3 regions of the Rahnella sp. BIGb0236 genome follow, and region 2 is predicted to be linked to each of the others. Evidence: predicted binding sites of a transcription regulator. Region 2 holds the regulator's gene; each other region holds the start of a gene.
What was found. The regulator LexA, encoded in region 2, represses DNA repair genes until DNA is damaged. The targets are predictions, from matches to a motif close to TNCTGTATGTACATACAGNA.
Positions count from the first base shown of each region.

Region 1: the regulator LexA is predicted to act here: its motif matches at 3,267-3,286, upstream of sulA (SOS-induced cell division inhibitor SulA).
Region 3: the regulator LexA is predicted to act here: its motif matches at 2,641-2,660, upstream of umuD (translesion error-prone DNA polymerase V autoproteolytic subunit).

Region 1 is NZ_SOAO01000013.1:30,509-35,978, reverse strand. It holds gene EDF78_RS20795 (Lon protease family protein) at 1-524, opposite strand, end outside; gene matP (macrodomain Ter protein MatP) at 735-1,196, shown strand; gene ompA (porin OmpA) at 1,306-2,382, opposite strand; gene sulA (SOS-induced cell division inhibitor SulA) at 2,740-3,246, opposite strand; gene EDF78_RS20775 (TfoX/Sxy family DNA transformation protein) at 3,464-4,096, shown strand; gene yccS (YccS family putative transporter) at 4,119-5,470, opposite strand, start outside.
Region 2 is NZ_SOAO01000010.1:156,416-161,885, reverse strand. It holds gene plsB (glycerol-3-phosphate 1-O-acyltransferase PlsB) at 1-1,932, opposite strand, end outside; gene EDF78_RS18940 (diacylglycerol kinase) at 2,063-2,431, shown strand; gene lexA (transcriptional repressor LexA) at 2,551-3,159, shown strand; gene dinF (MATE family efflux transporter DinF) at 3,463-4,818, shown strand; gene EDF78_RS18925 (CsbD family protein) at 5,018-5,227, shown strand; gene zur (zinc uptake transcriptional repressor Zur) at 5,362-5,470, opposite strand, start outside.
Region 3 is NZ_SOAO01000020.1:4,016-9,485, forward strand. It holds gene EDF78_RS24230 (SOS response-associated peptidase family protein) at 232-939, shown strand; gene EDF78_RS24235 (Y-family DNA polymerase) at 936-2,201, opposite strand; gene umuD (translesion error-prone DNA polymerase V autoproteolytic subunit) at 2,201-2,623, opposite strand; gene EDF78_RS24245 (AAA family ATPase) at 3,207-3,842, shown strand; gene EDF78_RS24250 (ribbon-helix-helix domain-containing protein) at 3,842-4,120, shown strand.

The DNA of each region.
Region 1 (5,470 bases), on a different contig from region 2:
TCGGTGATCATCTGCTTAAGACGCAACCACATCAGCGGCTGGGCAATAAGGGTACGAATTGACAGCACCAGAACGCCGCCATTGACCTGATGAATCAGACCCGGCTCAAGCTGGATCTGGTCTTTGTACACCCTGACGCAACCAAACAGTTGCTCCGGCTCAATCCACTCGCGGTACTGGCAGGTGAATTTTGCCGCGAAGGCATCTTCCGCAGATTTAGCGGCCAGCAGCGTGATCTTATTGCCTTCAATATGATAACGGTTGCCGGTGATTTCAGCCGTTTCGGGCAGCAGTTCGCTGACGACCTGAGCGATACGTGACAGATATTCACGATTTTCCTGCGCCTTGAGCGTCATAAAACGCGGGCGTGAGCGGGGATGACAAAACAGCGTTAAACCATTTTCCAGCCGAGGCTGAGTTCCAGCGAAATCGACAGGGGCTAACTGGGCAGCCGTTGCAAAAATTGCCTCGTAAGGCGCGGAGTCGGGCAGTAAAAGCTGCCAGTCAAGTCGGTTATTGGTCAATGTGTTAGCTGTTTTCTATAAAAAGGGAAAGAGCGATTATACAAGAATAAATCCGGCTGCATACAATGAGAGTCAAAGAGGAAATGCGGTTAGCGCACATTGCTGAACAGGTGCGCAAAAAACAGGCAGAATTAGCCGGTTTATTTGGGGTGAAAATTGAATTAAAGCTGTTATGCTTAGTAAAGTTACGGGGTCACCGAAGAGTTCACGATGAAATATCAGCAACTGGAAAATCTGGAAAGCGGTTGGAAATGGAAGTATCTGGTGAAAAAACACCGGGAAGGTGAGCGGATCACTCGCCATTTAGAAAACAGCGCTGCACAAGAATCCGTGAATCAACTTCTCAGACTGGAAAACGAACCGGTCAAAGTGATGGACTGGATCGCGAATGATATGAATCCGGCGCTGGAAAATCGCCTCAAACAAACCATACGGGCCCGCCGTAAACGACACTTCAATGCTGAGCATCAGCACACCCGTAAGAAATCCATCGATTTAGAGTTTCTGGTGTGGCAGCGTTTAGCCGGTCTGGCGCAAAGGCGTGGGGCAACATTGTCTGACACAATCATTCAGTTGCTTGAGGATGCTGAGCGTAAAGAAAAATACGCTAATCAGATGTCTTCATTAAAAGAGGATCTGCAGCAAATCCTTGGCAAGAAAGATCTCGGGTAATTTCGTTACCGATCCGCAGAGAATACCGCTTTGTTCTGTTATTGCAGCCATAAAAAAACCCCGCCGAGGCGGGGTTTTTGATATCTGTAGCAAAAGCTAAAGTCTGTTATTAAGCCTGTGGCTGAGTAACAGTATCTTTGTAGCCTTTAACTTCGATTTCTACACGACGGTCTGGTGCCAGGCAGTCGATCAGAGCAGCACGGCCTTTAACGGAGTCACAGGTAGAACCGGTAACTGGGTTAGATTTACCCTGGCCTTGTGCAGAGATCTTGTTAGCAGGGATACCTTTAGATACCAGGTAATCTACTACGCTCTGAGCACGTTGCTCAGACAGTTTCTGGTTGTATTGTTCTGAACCGATACGGTCGGTGTAACCCAGAACGATAACAGAACCGTCTTTAGGATCGATTGAGCTCAACTGGCTGTACAGCTGATCCAGAGCCTGTTGGCCTTCTGGTTTCAGAGTCGCTTTGTTGAAGTTGAAGAGAACGTCAGATTTCAGAGTGAATTTCTTAGTTTCTACAACTGGAGCTGGAGCTGGTGCTGGAGCAACAACTGGTGCAGCTGCTTCATCTTGACCGAAACGGTAAGAAACACCCACAGACAGCATTGCGTTATCAGGACGTGCACCAACGGTAGCTGCGTCACCAATGTTGTTAACCCACTGGTAGTCCAGACGGGTAGCCCAGTTTTTGGTCACTGCGTATTCAACACCAACGGCTGCCAGTGGAGAAACACCGGTGTCGTGGTCGCTGATGCGGCCATCTGCGCCATTGTTGAAGTTACCTTTAGAATCTGCACGCCAAACCATACCACCCAGACGGGTGTACAGGTCCAGATCGTCAGTCAGTGGGTAGCTCAGTTTAGCAGCCAGCTGAACGCCTTGTGCTTTGAACGCGCCGTTGTTTACGCTGCCTTTAGAAGGCATACGGCCAAGCCAGTCATATCCCATTTCAAAGCCCAGGTATTGGTTCGCTTGGTAACCCAAGAACGCACCTGCACCCAGTTGGCTTTCGTGGGTAGGGCCGTTGCCGATACCTTCGTAAGCATTTGCGAAACCAGTGTCATGGTATTGGGACCAGCCCAATTTACCACCGGTATACCAGGTGTTATCTTTAGGGGCGGCTTGCGCTACGGTAGCGAAACCTGCCAGTGCCACTGCTAATGCGATAGCTGTCTTTTTCATTTTGCGCCTCGTTATCATCCAAATAGGCAATTGAGCTTTAAGCTTTTTAAGCCCTTGGTTAAAATCCTTACGCCAAGATTATTGCTTCATTTCAGAACTTGCCACTTTACGTTGGCATTATTGAGCAACCTTGGCGTTGTAAAGTCTACAACGTGGCGCGAAACTTACAAGCTTGATGTGTTAACACCGTGGAAAAAAAGGGAAAAACGTACACATTTCTTAACGGCTTTGACTATTTACTGACAAAATCTGGCGTCAAACTACATTCCGAATACCCGTTTTTACTGGGCTGGCGACCTTTGACAGCACAAATCACTAACTTCCCCATTATTTTCATAGGAAAGTTCCTATTTTGAACTAATGGTATACAGAAGAGTGAATTTTTACTGTTGAGTGATGTCCACCTGCTGAATTCTGATCGTTTGTTGGCTTCATGATGAAGCCATAAGCGCCCCCCTGACGTGCTGCAATTTGCAGTCTTTCACGTTCCGCATCATTCAAATCGGGTAGCCATCCGAGCACCACGCTGTAGTTTCCTGTCTGCAATGCTTTCTCCATCGCATCCACCGTCGACATCGCGGTGATCTGATTCACCTGAACCATTTTATCGACCGGCAATCCAGATTCTGATAACCAATGACGGCTGAGCTTTTGCTGAGGCGTGAGCCATAACAGCCAGCGGGACTGCATACCCAGATGTTGGAGCAAAGGCAGGAGTAACTGCGCAAAGGCGGGTTGGCTCGCACTATAGACGAACTCAGTGATCAGACCATTATTCAAGGATGCAGACGTATTTACCTGTGCGCGATTAACCGGCAAAGCAAGCTGACTAAAATGATGATTTGTATGATGTTGAGTTCGCATAGTGATGTACCCCAGTGAGTTACTGTATGAATGTACAGTACTCTGGCGATGAGCAAAGATCAACCCAATTTTTTCCAAGACGTCTCGCAAATTTTGAAGGCAACGGACTGCAACTGCATTTTGTGTTTGTTGCGCTTCGCGACATTGCGTATTTTGCATTTAGCTGTTCTGGTAACTCAAATTGGTCGTCAGGAATTAATGTGAAAAGGATAACGCAATGATAAACAAATCAAAAAAAAGAGTACGTGAGTGCCTGGCCCTGTTTGCCCCATTGGGCAACATTCGTTCCCGCACCCAATTTGGCGGTTTCAGTCTGTCCGCCGACCGTGTCATGTTTGCCCTGGTATCTGACGGAGAACTATATCTCCGTGCCGATAAAGAAACGGAAGTCCATTTTCGCCGTAAAAAGATGGAGAGACTGATTTACCGCAAGCGCGGCATGGACGTTCAGTTACGCTATTTTAAAGTGAGTCCGGCCCAATGGAGCGATCCTGAAGCGTTATGTAAGCTGGGCAGGCTGGCGTTACAGGGGATGCAACGCGACATCGCCGTGAGAAAAAACAATGAAGCGGGGAGGTTGAAGGATTTACCGAATCTCACACTGGCGCTTGAGAGAATGCTCTGGCAGGCGGGAATTGAGAACTCCGGAGATCTTCGTCTTCACGGTGCCTGCCAGACTTATTTGAAATTGTGCGCAATAAAAAAAAAGAACTTGGGCATTAATCTACTGATGGCACTGGAGGGGGCGATTCTGGGCTTTCACGAGGCCGCTTTGCCGATGGCTTCCAGAGAATCATTAACTCACTGGTTTAACCATCAGCAAGAGCAGCAATCGACGATCCTCCACTAAGGAGCGTCACACACGCCTGCCGTCAGAGGGCGCTCTGTGCAGGCAGGATTTTAGTATTGAGACTGGTGAGTTCAGGTAAATGGGCCACCAGTAAGCCAATTTGCTGAAGGACAAGTTGCTCTTTACTGTCACTGTCCGTCGTCCGCATCTGGATGCGGGCAGTGAGTTGCTCCAGCGCGTGATGGATGCGCTCAGCCTCTGAAGGAAGATGGTGTAACGCGCCATCCACACAGCAGGCTGCGTCATCAAGCAATTGCAGCGTTTCAGCGTCATTAAGCTTTTCACGATGCGCACCCAGCGCAGAAATGTAACTCAGCATGGTGTGATTCAGGCACAGCAGCCGGAATGCGGCTTCAAGCGTTGCCGGATCATTATTCTTCTCAGAACTCATATTCGAAACGACGGAGGCCAGTTCAGCATCACAGTTATGCGCATCGCGCCGGGCGAGCCGGTAATCAAGGCTGTTATCTTTGCCCTGATGGTACTGCACCAGAATGGCATCGAGATAACGGCAGTTCGCATCAAAGGTTTTGCTGACCACCTTATCTATCTGGCGGAATTTCCAGTCAGGCCAGATATAGGTCACCGCAGCCCAGGCAATACCACAGCCAATCAGGGTATCGATGACACGAGGTATAGCGACTTCAAACCCTTCACCCAGCAAATTGAAACACAGCAAAACGAGCAGGGTAATGAACATGGTTGCCTGCGCGTACTGCACGGTGCGGAAGGCAAAGAACAATAATCCGCTGATAACGATCAGGATCATTTGTCCGTCAACGGAAGGCACGAAATACAAGATAGGAATGCCCAGCGCAATACCGGCCAGCGTCCCGATTATCCTCAGCGCCAGTCTGCGGCGGGTCGCGCTGTAGTTTGGCTGGCAGACAAAAAGACTGGTGAGCAAAATCCAGTAGCCATGATTTAAGCCACTGACCTGAATAAATACATAGCCGATAAACAGCACCACTGACATGCGCACCGCATGGCGAAAAAGCACAGACTGAGGGGTGAAATGGCGGGATATGCGCAGCCAGATGTCATCCAGACCGGTCAGACGATCCTCGGCAAACGGGCTTTTCCCCGTCTGGTTTTCCGGCAGTGACTGCTCAGATTCAATGTTTGCCAGCTGGGCATCAATCGCATGCAGATTGCGCAAAAGATGCCGCAAGGCCTGCAACATTTCCCGATGTTCATTCTGAGATTCCAGCCGTTTCAGCGCTTCTTCAAGGCGAGAAAATGCCCGTTCAAACTGGCTGTTATGGGTGTAGGGCTGGCGGTAGAGAATGCATTGCGACAGCTGTAAGCAGGCGCGGGCCTGCATGCTCATCAGGCGTTGAAAGCGGAACAGAATATCGCTGTGATGGAATTGTT
Region 2 (5,470 bases):
CAGTTCTACCTGACGCAGTAATTCCGCGCGGCTGACCTGACGATGATGCATCACAATGCTGGAAATCAGCGACGGCAACACCAGCATATGATGGATGTTGTTGCGGTAGTACGTCATCAGCACGGCCTGTTCACGAGGCAGAACGATGATGTCGCCGATGTTGTCTTTCTCAACCTGGAACTTGTTCATGTTCAGCGCATGATCGAGCAACTGATCGGCAGTCAGATCGGGCACCGTCGAATCCGCGTTGTAAGGCACATTACGCAGCAATTGCAGATAGCAGTCGATTTGCTCGGTCAGTTGTTCGCGGGTCAGTGAACGCTGACGGGAAGCCAGCAGCGCGGTACAACACAAGTTCATGGCATTGGCTGCCGCCGAATTGTTGATGCGCACCATGATCTGTTCTGCCAGATCCTGCACCGTTGGCGTCAGCCAGCTCGGACGTTGTGCTTCGATCGGATCGATGGCTTCACGCCAGGTCGGCACGTTCTGGTTCAGGTAAGTGGTCAGATGCAGCGGCTCACCAAAGTTCACATAACCCTGACCAAGGTTGCGCAGCTTGCGCAGGCCGTTAAGCATCTGCGTCAGACTTTCTTTCTCTTTGGTCGCACCGCGCAATTCTTTGGCGTAGGTGCCCACTTCCATCACATGCTCATAACCGATGTAAATCGGCACCAGCGTAATCGGACGTGAACCGCCGCGCAGCATGGCCTGAATGGTCATTGCCAGCGTACCGGTTTTCGGTTCCAGCAGACGTCCGGTGCGTGAACGACCGCCTTCGACAAAGTATTCCACCGAATAACCACGGCTAAACAGTTCGCCCAGATATTCACGGAAAACCGTCGAATACAGCTTGTTGCCTTTGAAGGTACGGCGGATGAAGAACGCGCCCAGACGGCGGAAAATCGGACCGGCTGGCCAGAAGTTCAGGTTGATACCGGCGGCGATATGCGGCGGCACCAGCCCCTGATGATAGAGCACGTAAGAGAGCAGCAGATAGTCCATGTGGCTGCGGTGGCAGGGCACATAGACGATTTCCTGACCGTCCAGCGCGAGCTGGCGTACACGTTCGGCATTATTAACATTGATGCCTTTGTACAGACGGTTCCACGTCCAGCTCAGCACACGATCAGACAGGCGCACGGCTTCATACGAGAAGTCGGCGGCAATCTCTTCCATCAGGGCGATGGCGTTTTGCTGGGCTTTTTCATGGGAAATCTTCTTGCTGCGCGCCTCGTCTTCAATGGCTTTTTCAATCGCTTTGGAGGCCAGTAATTTATTGAATAAATCCTGACGAGCCGGAAGACGCGGGCCAACGGCGGCCAGACGCTGGCGGGAGAAATGCATCCGCGCTACGCGGGCCAGTTTCTGCGCGATGGTTTTATCTGTACCGTGCTCTGTCGCCATATAGCGCAGGGAAACGGTATTGGAGAAACGGACAAAACTGTCGCGTCCCAGCCACAACACGGCGAAGAATTTCTGAATGCCGTTCAGCACGCGCAAATGTGGCGTATCGTCCTGTCCTTCACGACCCGGCGCACGGCCAAACATCACCGACACCGGCAACATCTGAATGTCTAACTCCGGATTATTGCGGTGTAAGTCCAGATAATCGTGGAACAGTTTTACCGATTCCTGCTTTGGCGTGTAATACGAGAAGACACGCGGCCCTTCGGCAATGAAAACGTGGCTTGGCAGCAGGGTTCCGTCGATTTCTAACGGGATCAGGGGATCGGGCAGATTCTGCGCCAGACATTGCGCACGCAACGTCAGCAAATCGGCTTTGGAGTTATAAGGCAATACGTACAGAATTGGCCGCGTCGGGTCTAAATGCAACTCGGTAACGGGATCTGAAGGTATGACCTTGCTCTTTACCAGCAATGAGAGTGGTAAATTCAATAATGTGTAATAAAGTCTACGCCAACCTGACATAAAAACGTGAAGCCTCTTGTTAGCCATTTCGCCGCAAGGATACCAGAAAGATCCGTGGAGATCTGTGGTCATATAAAAGCTAAAATACGGCACACTTTTAAGGACAACCCTTCAAGGATCAGTACCCCAAATGGCGAATCAAGTCACTGGATTTACCCGAATTTATAAAGCGGCTGGCTATTCCTGGAAAGGATTGAAAGCCGCATGGCAAAACGAAGCGGCTTTTCGCCAGGAAGCCAGTGTGGCTATCCCGTTAATTTTATTATCATTCTGGTGCGATGTCAGCAGCATAGAACGCATTCTGCTGATTGGCTCAGTGGTGTTGGTGTGCGTCACCGAACTGCTCAACAGCGCGGTGGAATGTGCGATTGACCGCATCGGCCCTGAATTTCACGTACTGTCAGGCCGCGCCAAAGATATCGGCTCCGCTGCCGTACTGCTGACCATCATATTGGCGATTTTTGTCTGGGTCAGCATCTTTTGGCCGCGATGGTTCTGATTTGGAATCTGCATTCCAGGAATCACCGTTATGCCCTGTTTTTATTCAATCTTAGGTTTTCATTGGCCGTTTAGCTGTATATACTCACAGCAAGACTGTATAAACAACCAGGGGGCGGAATGAAAGCTTTAACGACCAGACAACAAGAGGTCTATGACCTTATTCGCGATCATATCTCCACCACCGGTATGCCACCCACCCGCGCAGAGATTGCGTCACGTCTGGGGTTTCGTTCTCCCAATGCGGCGGAAGAGCATCTGAAAGCGCTGGCACGTAAGGGCGTTATCGAGATTGTCTCCGGTGCGTCACGTGGCATCCGCCTGCTGATGGAAGAAGAAGAAGGTTTACCGCTGATCGGCCGTGTGGCTGCCGGTGAACCGCTTCTGGCTCAGCAACATATTGAAGGCCATTATCAGGTCGATCCGGCGATGTTTAAGCCGAGCGCCGATTTCCTGCTGCGCGTCAGCGGTATGTCGATGCGTGATATCGGTATCCTCGACGGTGATTTACTGGCCGTGCATAAAACGCAGGATGTGCGTAACGGTCAGGTCGTTGTGGCCCGCATTGATGACGAAGTCACCGTGAAACGCCTGAAAAAACAGGGCAGCGTGGTGCAGTTATTGCCTGAAAATAGCGAGTTCCAGCCGATTGTGGTGGATTTGCGCGAGCAGAATTTCAGCATAGAAGGGTTAGCCGTAGGCGTCATCCGCAATGGCAACTGGATTTGATCTTCGTACTTCGAGCTATCTCTTCGTTGGCTGCCTTCGCGACCCCCGGTCACATACTGGTGTATGCTCCCGGTGTTCGCTCAGTTGCCGCCTTGATATAACTCGAATTACTCGCTCAAATTCGTGAGCCAGATGCTTCGATTTAGCGTCTGGTCTCGATAGTATCGAATATAGTTGAATAGGGATGGCGGCCGCCTCCGGCATTCATTTGAATTCAAAGAGAAAGCATTTTCTCTCATCGTCGCCCCTTTCGGGGCGATGTCATTTACAGGCATAACCTGAACCTCCGGCATGAGATTCTCTATGCAACATCATTCCCTGCGACAAAAATTCCAAAACACCTTTCTAAGTCCTGCCGATAAAGCACTGTGGATGCTGGCGTTGCCGATGATTTTTTCCAATATCACGGTGCCGTTGCTCGGGCTGGTGGATACCGCAGTGATCGGCCATCTCGACAGCCCGGATTATCTCGGCGGTGTGGCTGTCGGTTCTATGATCACCACTTTCCTCTTTATGCTGCTGTTGTTTCTGCGCATGAGCACCACCGGCATGACCGCGCAGGCGCTCGGCGCGAAAGACAATCAGCTGCTGGCGCGCGCCTTCGTACAGCCTTTTCTTCTGGCCGTGCTGGCCGGTGCCATCATTGTGTTATTCCGCCATCCGCTGATGGAACTGGCATTTCACATTGTCGGCGGTAGCCAGCCGGTACTGGAACAGGCGAGGTTGTTTATTGAAATCCGCTGGTTCAGTGCGCCGGCATCGCTGGCCAATCTGGTGATCCTCGGCTGGCTGCTGGGGATTCAGTATGTGCGCGGGCCCGTGATCCTGCTGATTGCCGGGAATCTGCTTAATATCATTCTGGATCTGTGGCTGGTGATCGGGCTGGGCTGGAACGTGCGTGGTGCCGCCATGGCGACCGCCAGTTCGGAGTATTTCACCCTGCTGATCGGATTGTATTTTGTCTGGCGGGTGATGAAACAACGCGGTATTACCGGTGAAGAAATCACCTCTGCATGGCGCGGTAACCTGCGTCGTCTGCTGGGGCTTAACCGCGACATCATGCTGCGGTCATTGCTGCTCCAGCTTTGCTTTGCCTCACTGACTATTCTGGGCGCGCGGCTGGGCAGTCACGTCGTGGCGGTGAACGCGGTGCTGATGAATCTGCTGACGTTTACCGCTTTTGCGCTGGATGGTTTTGCCTACGCCATTGAAGCGCATTCCGGTGAGGCGTTCGGTGCCCGTAACCGCGAAAAACTGCTGGATGTCTGGCACGCCGCGTGTCGTCAGGCCGGGCTGGTCGCCCTGTTTTTCGCGCTGGTTTATGCCCTGGCGGGTGACGCGATCATTAACGCGCTGACGTCCTTACCTGAGCTGCGTGAGCTGGCTGACCATTATCTCGGCTGGCAGATCATCCTGCCTCTGGTGGCCGTCTGGTGCTATTTGCTGGATGGTATGTTCATAGGCGCAACGCGCGGGCGGGATATGCGTAACAGCATGCTGGTGGCGGCGCTGGGATACGGTCTGACACTGTTCACCTTACCGCTGCTGGGTAACCATGCCCTGTGGCTGGCACTGATGGTGTTTCTGGGGCTGCGGGGGCTGTCGCTGGGCTGGATATGGCGTCGTTACTGGCGGCATGACACCTGGTTTACGTCCTGAACGGGGTGATTTTTCCGCATTTTTCAAAGGCATAAACCCCGACGTGTCGTTATTTTCTGCTTTGGATTAATCCTAATAACGCTTTTTATCCCTGTTTCGGGAGGATTAATCGGGATTCTCTACTAACCTTTAAAGTGTTAAGGACGAACTGCAAGCGAGAAATGCAGTTCACGAAACCCAAGGTAACAGGAGATATTTTATGAATAAGGACCAAGCCGACGGTAACTGGAAACAGTTCAAAGGGAAAGTGAAAGAACAATGGGGCAAGCTGACGGATGACGACCTGACAGTGGTTGAAGGTAAACGTGATCAGTTGGTCGGTAAAATTCAGGAGCGTTACGGCTATCAGAAAGACCAGGCCGAGAAAGAGCTCAATGAATGGGAAACCAAAAATAAATATCACTGGTAACACGCGACTCCCCCTCGCGTATCAGTGACGTATCCTGGCTTTAGCTGCTCCTACCCGGAACAATTCAGGATACGGGTACAAGGAAGTACCCAACCTTTACCCCCGCAAGTTATTCGTCGTTACCCCTTCATCCCTCAGCGTTTTTTCACCACAATACTGTGGTCGTGATCGCAGTGATCATGGCTGTCGCAGGTTTCCACGACTTTACATTCCGCACACAATCCATGCGCTTCCACCACCGAA
Region 3 (5,470 bases), on a different contig from region 2:
TGTAAAATGCCTAACTGTAGGTAAGCGATTGTTGTAGGGGGGATTTGAGACACTGTCACTTCTGCTGTGATACTCGTGAAACACTCCTTATGAGATCTCTTAGGCACTGTGTGCTGGCACTTATCCTCAAAACGGTTTAATCCACTATTTTGGGCGCTTAGCAGTGCCGCTATTTGAAATCCTCTCAGCATGTGTACCGTCTATACTTAGAATTCTAACTGAGGGTTCTTTATGTGTGGACGATTTACCCAGTACGAACCGCGTTCTCACTATGTCGATGTGCTTTCCCCTGACAGAGAATTCGCAGGCGGCATCGATGACATCCCTATTGGCCGTTATAACGTCGCTCCCGGGACTCGCGTGCTCATACTCAATCAACGCGATGATAAAATCTTTATCGATCCTGTTAAATGGGGCTATCAGCCCGCCTGGGCAAAAGAATCAAAGCGACCACCGATGATTAACGCGCGTATAGAGACAGTGGCAACGAGCAGGATGTTCAGACCCCTGTTCGAACATGGACGCGTGTTAGTGATGGCCGATGGCTGGTATGAATGGAAAAAAGACCCGGCTGATCCGAAAATTAAACAACCTTACTTCCTCTACCATAAATCACATTCTCCCTTATTTTTTGCTGCGATAAGTCGTTTTCACCCTGATGCCTTAGAGGTCCCGGATGATGATGGCTTTGTTATCGTCACAACTGCGAGCGACGAAGGGCTACTGGATATCCATGACCGCCGGCCATTGGTATTAGATCCTTCAGATGCGCTGGAATGGTTAGACAGCGATACTTCCCCGCAGCGCGCTCTTGAGATAGCGCAGATGCAATCGGAACCCCCTTTTGCATTTCAATGGCATCCGGTGACTAAGGAAGTTGGTAGCATAAGAAATAATGGTTCCGAACTGATTGTGCCTATAAGTGATCCACTGATTTAAATTTTCACTCGCATGAGGTCACTGAAGCGTGTTGTATAAGCTGGAGAGAGCATTTGACGCTTCATTTCCCAGGATTTTTGCATGCCCTGGCCAGCGAACCACACCCGCCCTTTCCCGCTATGATTGATTCCATCGAGAACCGCCATGAGCTGCTCACTATTTGATCGCGGCTGGTACTCGTCGAAAAGACCGAACTGGGCGACACCCTGACTGTAAAAATCCCCCAGCATCACGCCGCATTTCTGAAAGCGATGGCCATCTTGCCAGATTGCATCCAGACATTTAGTTGCCGCAGCCACGATATCCCTGCTGTCCTGAGTAGGTATCTGAAGCTTGGTTCCCGCCGTTTTACCGTAATAGACTTCATTCACAGCAAAAGGACTTGTTTTGATGAATGCAGAGATATGCCGGCAGTATTGATGCTCACCCCGGAGTTTCTCTGCAGCCCTCACGGCATGACTACATATCGCTTCGCGCATCAGATCGTATTCTGATACGCGATCACCGAATGACCTTGAGCAAACGATTTGTTGTTTGGTCGGTGCGAACTCTTCCAGTTCTAAACACGGTTCTCCACGGAGCTCCCTTACCGTACGTTCAAGCACAATATTGAAGTTCTTGCGGATCAGGGGAGTTGGGGTATCTGCAAGCTGCAGGGCAGTTTTAATCCCCATATCATTTAACTTTTTCGAAATCCTGCGTCCAACACCCCAGACTTCCCCGACTTCAACGAGTGCCATCAGTTTTCGTTGACGTGCCACCAGCGAAAGGTCAACAACGCCACCCGTCTTTGTCCATTTTTTTGCGCTGTAATTGGCTAATTTTGCTAAAGTTTTGGTGGGTGCAATGCCGACACCTACAGTGAGTCCAGTCCACTGGAGAACTTTGGCTCGCACTTCCCTTCCGAACTCCTCCAGATCCTTGCAGTTACTGACTCCCTGCAAATTCATGAATGCCTCATCAATGCTGTATATTTCTACAGCCGGAGACATCTCCTCTAACACCGTCATTACCCGTGTGCTCATATCTGCATAGAGCGCGTAGTTACTGCTGAATGTCACGATCTTATGCTGCTCGAAAAGCGCCCGCATCTTGAAGAACGGATCGCCCATCTTGATACCGAGTTTTTTTGCTTCGGCGCTGCGGGCAATTACGCAACCATCGTTGTTGCTTAAAACCACGACAGGTCTTCCTTTCAGGTCAGGCCTGAAAACAGTTTCACAGCTCGCATAAAAACTGTTTACATCAGCCAGGGCGAACATTACTGAAATCCGTTGATGCTGAAAGTCACCACGCCAAACACTTCCAGTTCATCTCCACCGTCATGCAACACGATGGGAGGAAAGTCCGGATTCATTGGCACCAGCTGAACAACCGGGTGTAAGCAGAGGCGCTTAACAGTGTATTCACCTGCAAGTGAAGCAATGATGATATCGCCGTGCTTTGCCTGCAGGCTCCTGTCCACAACAAGCATCGAACCTTCGTAAATACCCGCATCAACCATACTCATCCCTGTGGCCATCACGAAATAAGTAGCGGCCGGATGATTTATACAGAGCTCGTTTAAATCAATGCCCTTCTCAATATAATCCTGAGCCGGCGAGGGAAATCCAGCCTGAACTTTATCTTGAAAGAAAGGGGTCAGCAGCTTCAAAGGCTCAGGTGTTGGGTAAAAGACATTCATGATTGATACTCACTAAATACTGTTTATGCATACAGTATAATCATGGGTTCTCTAGCTTGTGAAGAGCTTATGCCTAGAAAAGTCTTAGGCTCCTGATCAGCAAGGAAACAAAAATTTTGCCCCCTACTCGTCCAGTTCCCAACGCATCTTCTGGCTTAGTTTAAATATTTCTGGAATATGACGGAGCTATTTCTTACTGATGGAGTCATGGGGGATTAAATGGAAGAGGTATTTCTTACGCATGCATACGGAGGGATCTTGTTGATGAAATGTAGAACTTGATGCTGGGAAGTACTCTCTGCCGGCAATGTTCAGGTTAGAATCTCGCGGTTCGACTTAATTTTCTATAAGCCCACAGTATGCGGTCAGGGCTTAGGTCGGCAATTGGTTTATAGTTAACTGCATGTTTATAAAGTCTTAATTTTTCTCGGTTGCGAAGTTACGCCGTAACTATTGTTTATTGAAGAAGCAAGCTATATGAATAAGTATTACTTCATACATAATAATTACTCGATAATACTTCACATATATATTTTATGAGTTATCATTTAGGAAATGCTACTTTCGATATCACAGGTGACAAATGATCACGATTATTGGATGCAATAAAGGCGGTGCTGCCAAAACAACAACGGCCATCAATCTGGCAGTTGGTCTGGCTCTTCGTGGAGAGGACGTTTGTCTTGTCGATGCTGATGTTCAGCGTTCCGCTTCCAGATGGTATGCAGAGCGCGAAGCCTCAGGTATCACTCCATCCATTACCCTGATTGAAAAACGAGACAACATTTCCCAAACGCTGAGAAGCCTGGATGAAAAGTTTGCTCATGTCATCGTGGACGTCGCGGGACGCAACAGCCGGGAGTTGATCACGGGGGGTACCGTTGCCCATCAGATTATCGCGCCCCACCAGTGTTCACAGTTAGACCTGGATACTATGGTTGAACTGCAGCAGCAGCTTGAAAGTATGCGCGATTTGAATCCTGAGCTTAAGGCCTACTGCTATCAAAGTATGGCGACGACTAACCCGCTGTTGCAGGGTAACGAACGACATGAGTTTCTGGAGTATGTGCGTGAGTTTGAAGGGCTCATTCCTTTGACCGCCACAGCATGTTACCGAAAGGTTTACCGTGATGTTATGTCAGAAGGTAAATCAGTACTCGAGACATCTAACGAAAAAGCCAAGGCAGAAGTTCTGGCATTGCTGAATGAGGTATTTTAATGGCCTTAAAGAAACCCCCATTTTCAAATCGCCGAGTCGTAACAGAAGCTGAAGCTGATGCTCTTGCTAACAGACTGGCCGACCGACCTTATGGTGACGAAAAAGTTGTTGCTGAACCTGCTCAGGAAATTCTGACTAGGACAACTATCTCTTTACCTCAGAACACGCTGCGAGAGATTGAAGATCTTGCCCTGCATAATAAGCGTAATGGTATTAGCCCGAAAAGCGTAAGTGCAATCATTCGTGATGCCCTGGATACTTACCTTAAAAAGGTTTGATACCAAGCAGCATTGGTAACCAAGCGGCTACCAATGCCGTTTTCACCAATCTCAAACATTTCCTTAGCCACCGTGTTCCTTACTGCCTTCTCTCCTTTCCAACGTCTCCCATTGAGCCCAACGTTTCAAGAACGCTCTAAATCCAAGGTATCGGATTCATTTCTGAGTGGGTTTAATCATTATTAGGTAATAAATATCAAGTAATAAATCACACTTAACACTGTCCTCCTATGGCTTAGATTATTTGTGAAATACCAAGTATGAAATGTGAGATGTGATTTTTAAGTTAAGGCATAACAAACTACATTACTGAATAAATGATGTTTCATACCTCATACCTCATACCTCATATCTCACACTTCATAAGTGAAACATCCTATCGATTACTGCACTTCTCCGAAAAACGTTGAAGGCATGCCCGTCTTTGTATGATTTACTCAGGGCGTATGTCACAACACATAAGTGTGAAGTATTAGTTGTTACTTCACCAATTTTTTATTGTTTATACACTATCCACAATTCATACCTATGCAATATGAATTATTACATCATACTTCCTAACTCCTAACTCCTAACTCCTAACTCCTAAGTGACATTTACCATTAGCTTGAAAGGATACTTATCCATAGAGAACAGCATGGGAGACATTGCGAAGTCGAGTGTCTATGCAATCATGCTGATAGAGAGGTATTAAAAGTTCAAAAGTGTTATTTATGAATTCACAATTCATAATTCATGCATGTGATTAATGCGTGGTGTCGGGTTGATTCTATGACGGGGGACTTGGGCGTGCGCGTGAGGTAGAGCTCATGACCATGGTAAACGTGTTAATGAATGATAATACTTACTATTTCATAATTATTATTTATGATTAAAAGTATAGCTTTCTGTATTACGTAGCACTTCATAATTTATAATTCACACTTCATATTTACTATTTAACATTTTTTAAGTTCTCTGTGGTGTTTTGCTGAGAGAATAAAATGCGTTCAAATAATGCATGAGGATTCTTAGTGAATAACAGTAAACGGCGCGATAGGCATTGCTGAGGTTGGTTCTTTTTGAACAGAGTTTCATTCATATACATATATAAGTAAATTGCAGTTTCGGAAAATCAGGGGCAGGGCGTCACCTTCGGCACGGCTGTCGTGAACAGAGTCAGGCTGCCTGTCTCTGCCCTTCGGGCTTCCATCCTGACGCAAAACCACGCTTACAGCGGCCAACGGCCGCGCCGCTTCACTGGCCTGCGGTAAAGCAGCAGGCCGCTGTCGGGCAACGGCGATTCGCTGCCGCTCGTCGTCGTTGCGGTGGTATCCGCTACGTCCATCTATGGTGCCGTCTCTCCAGTTA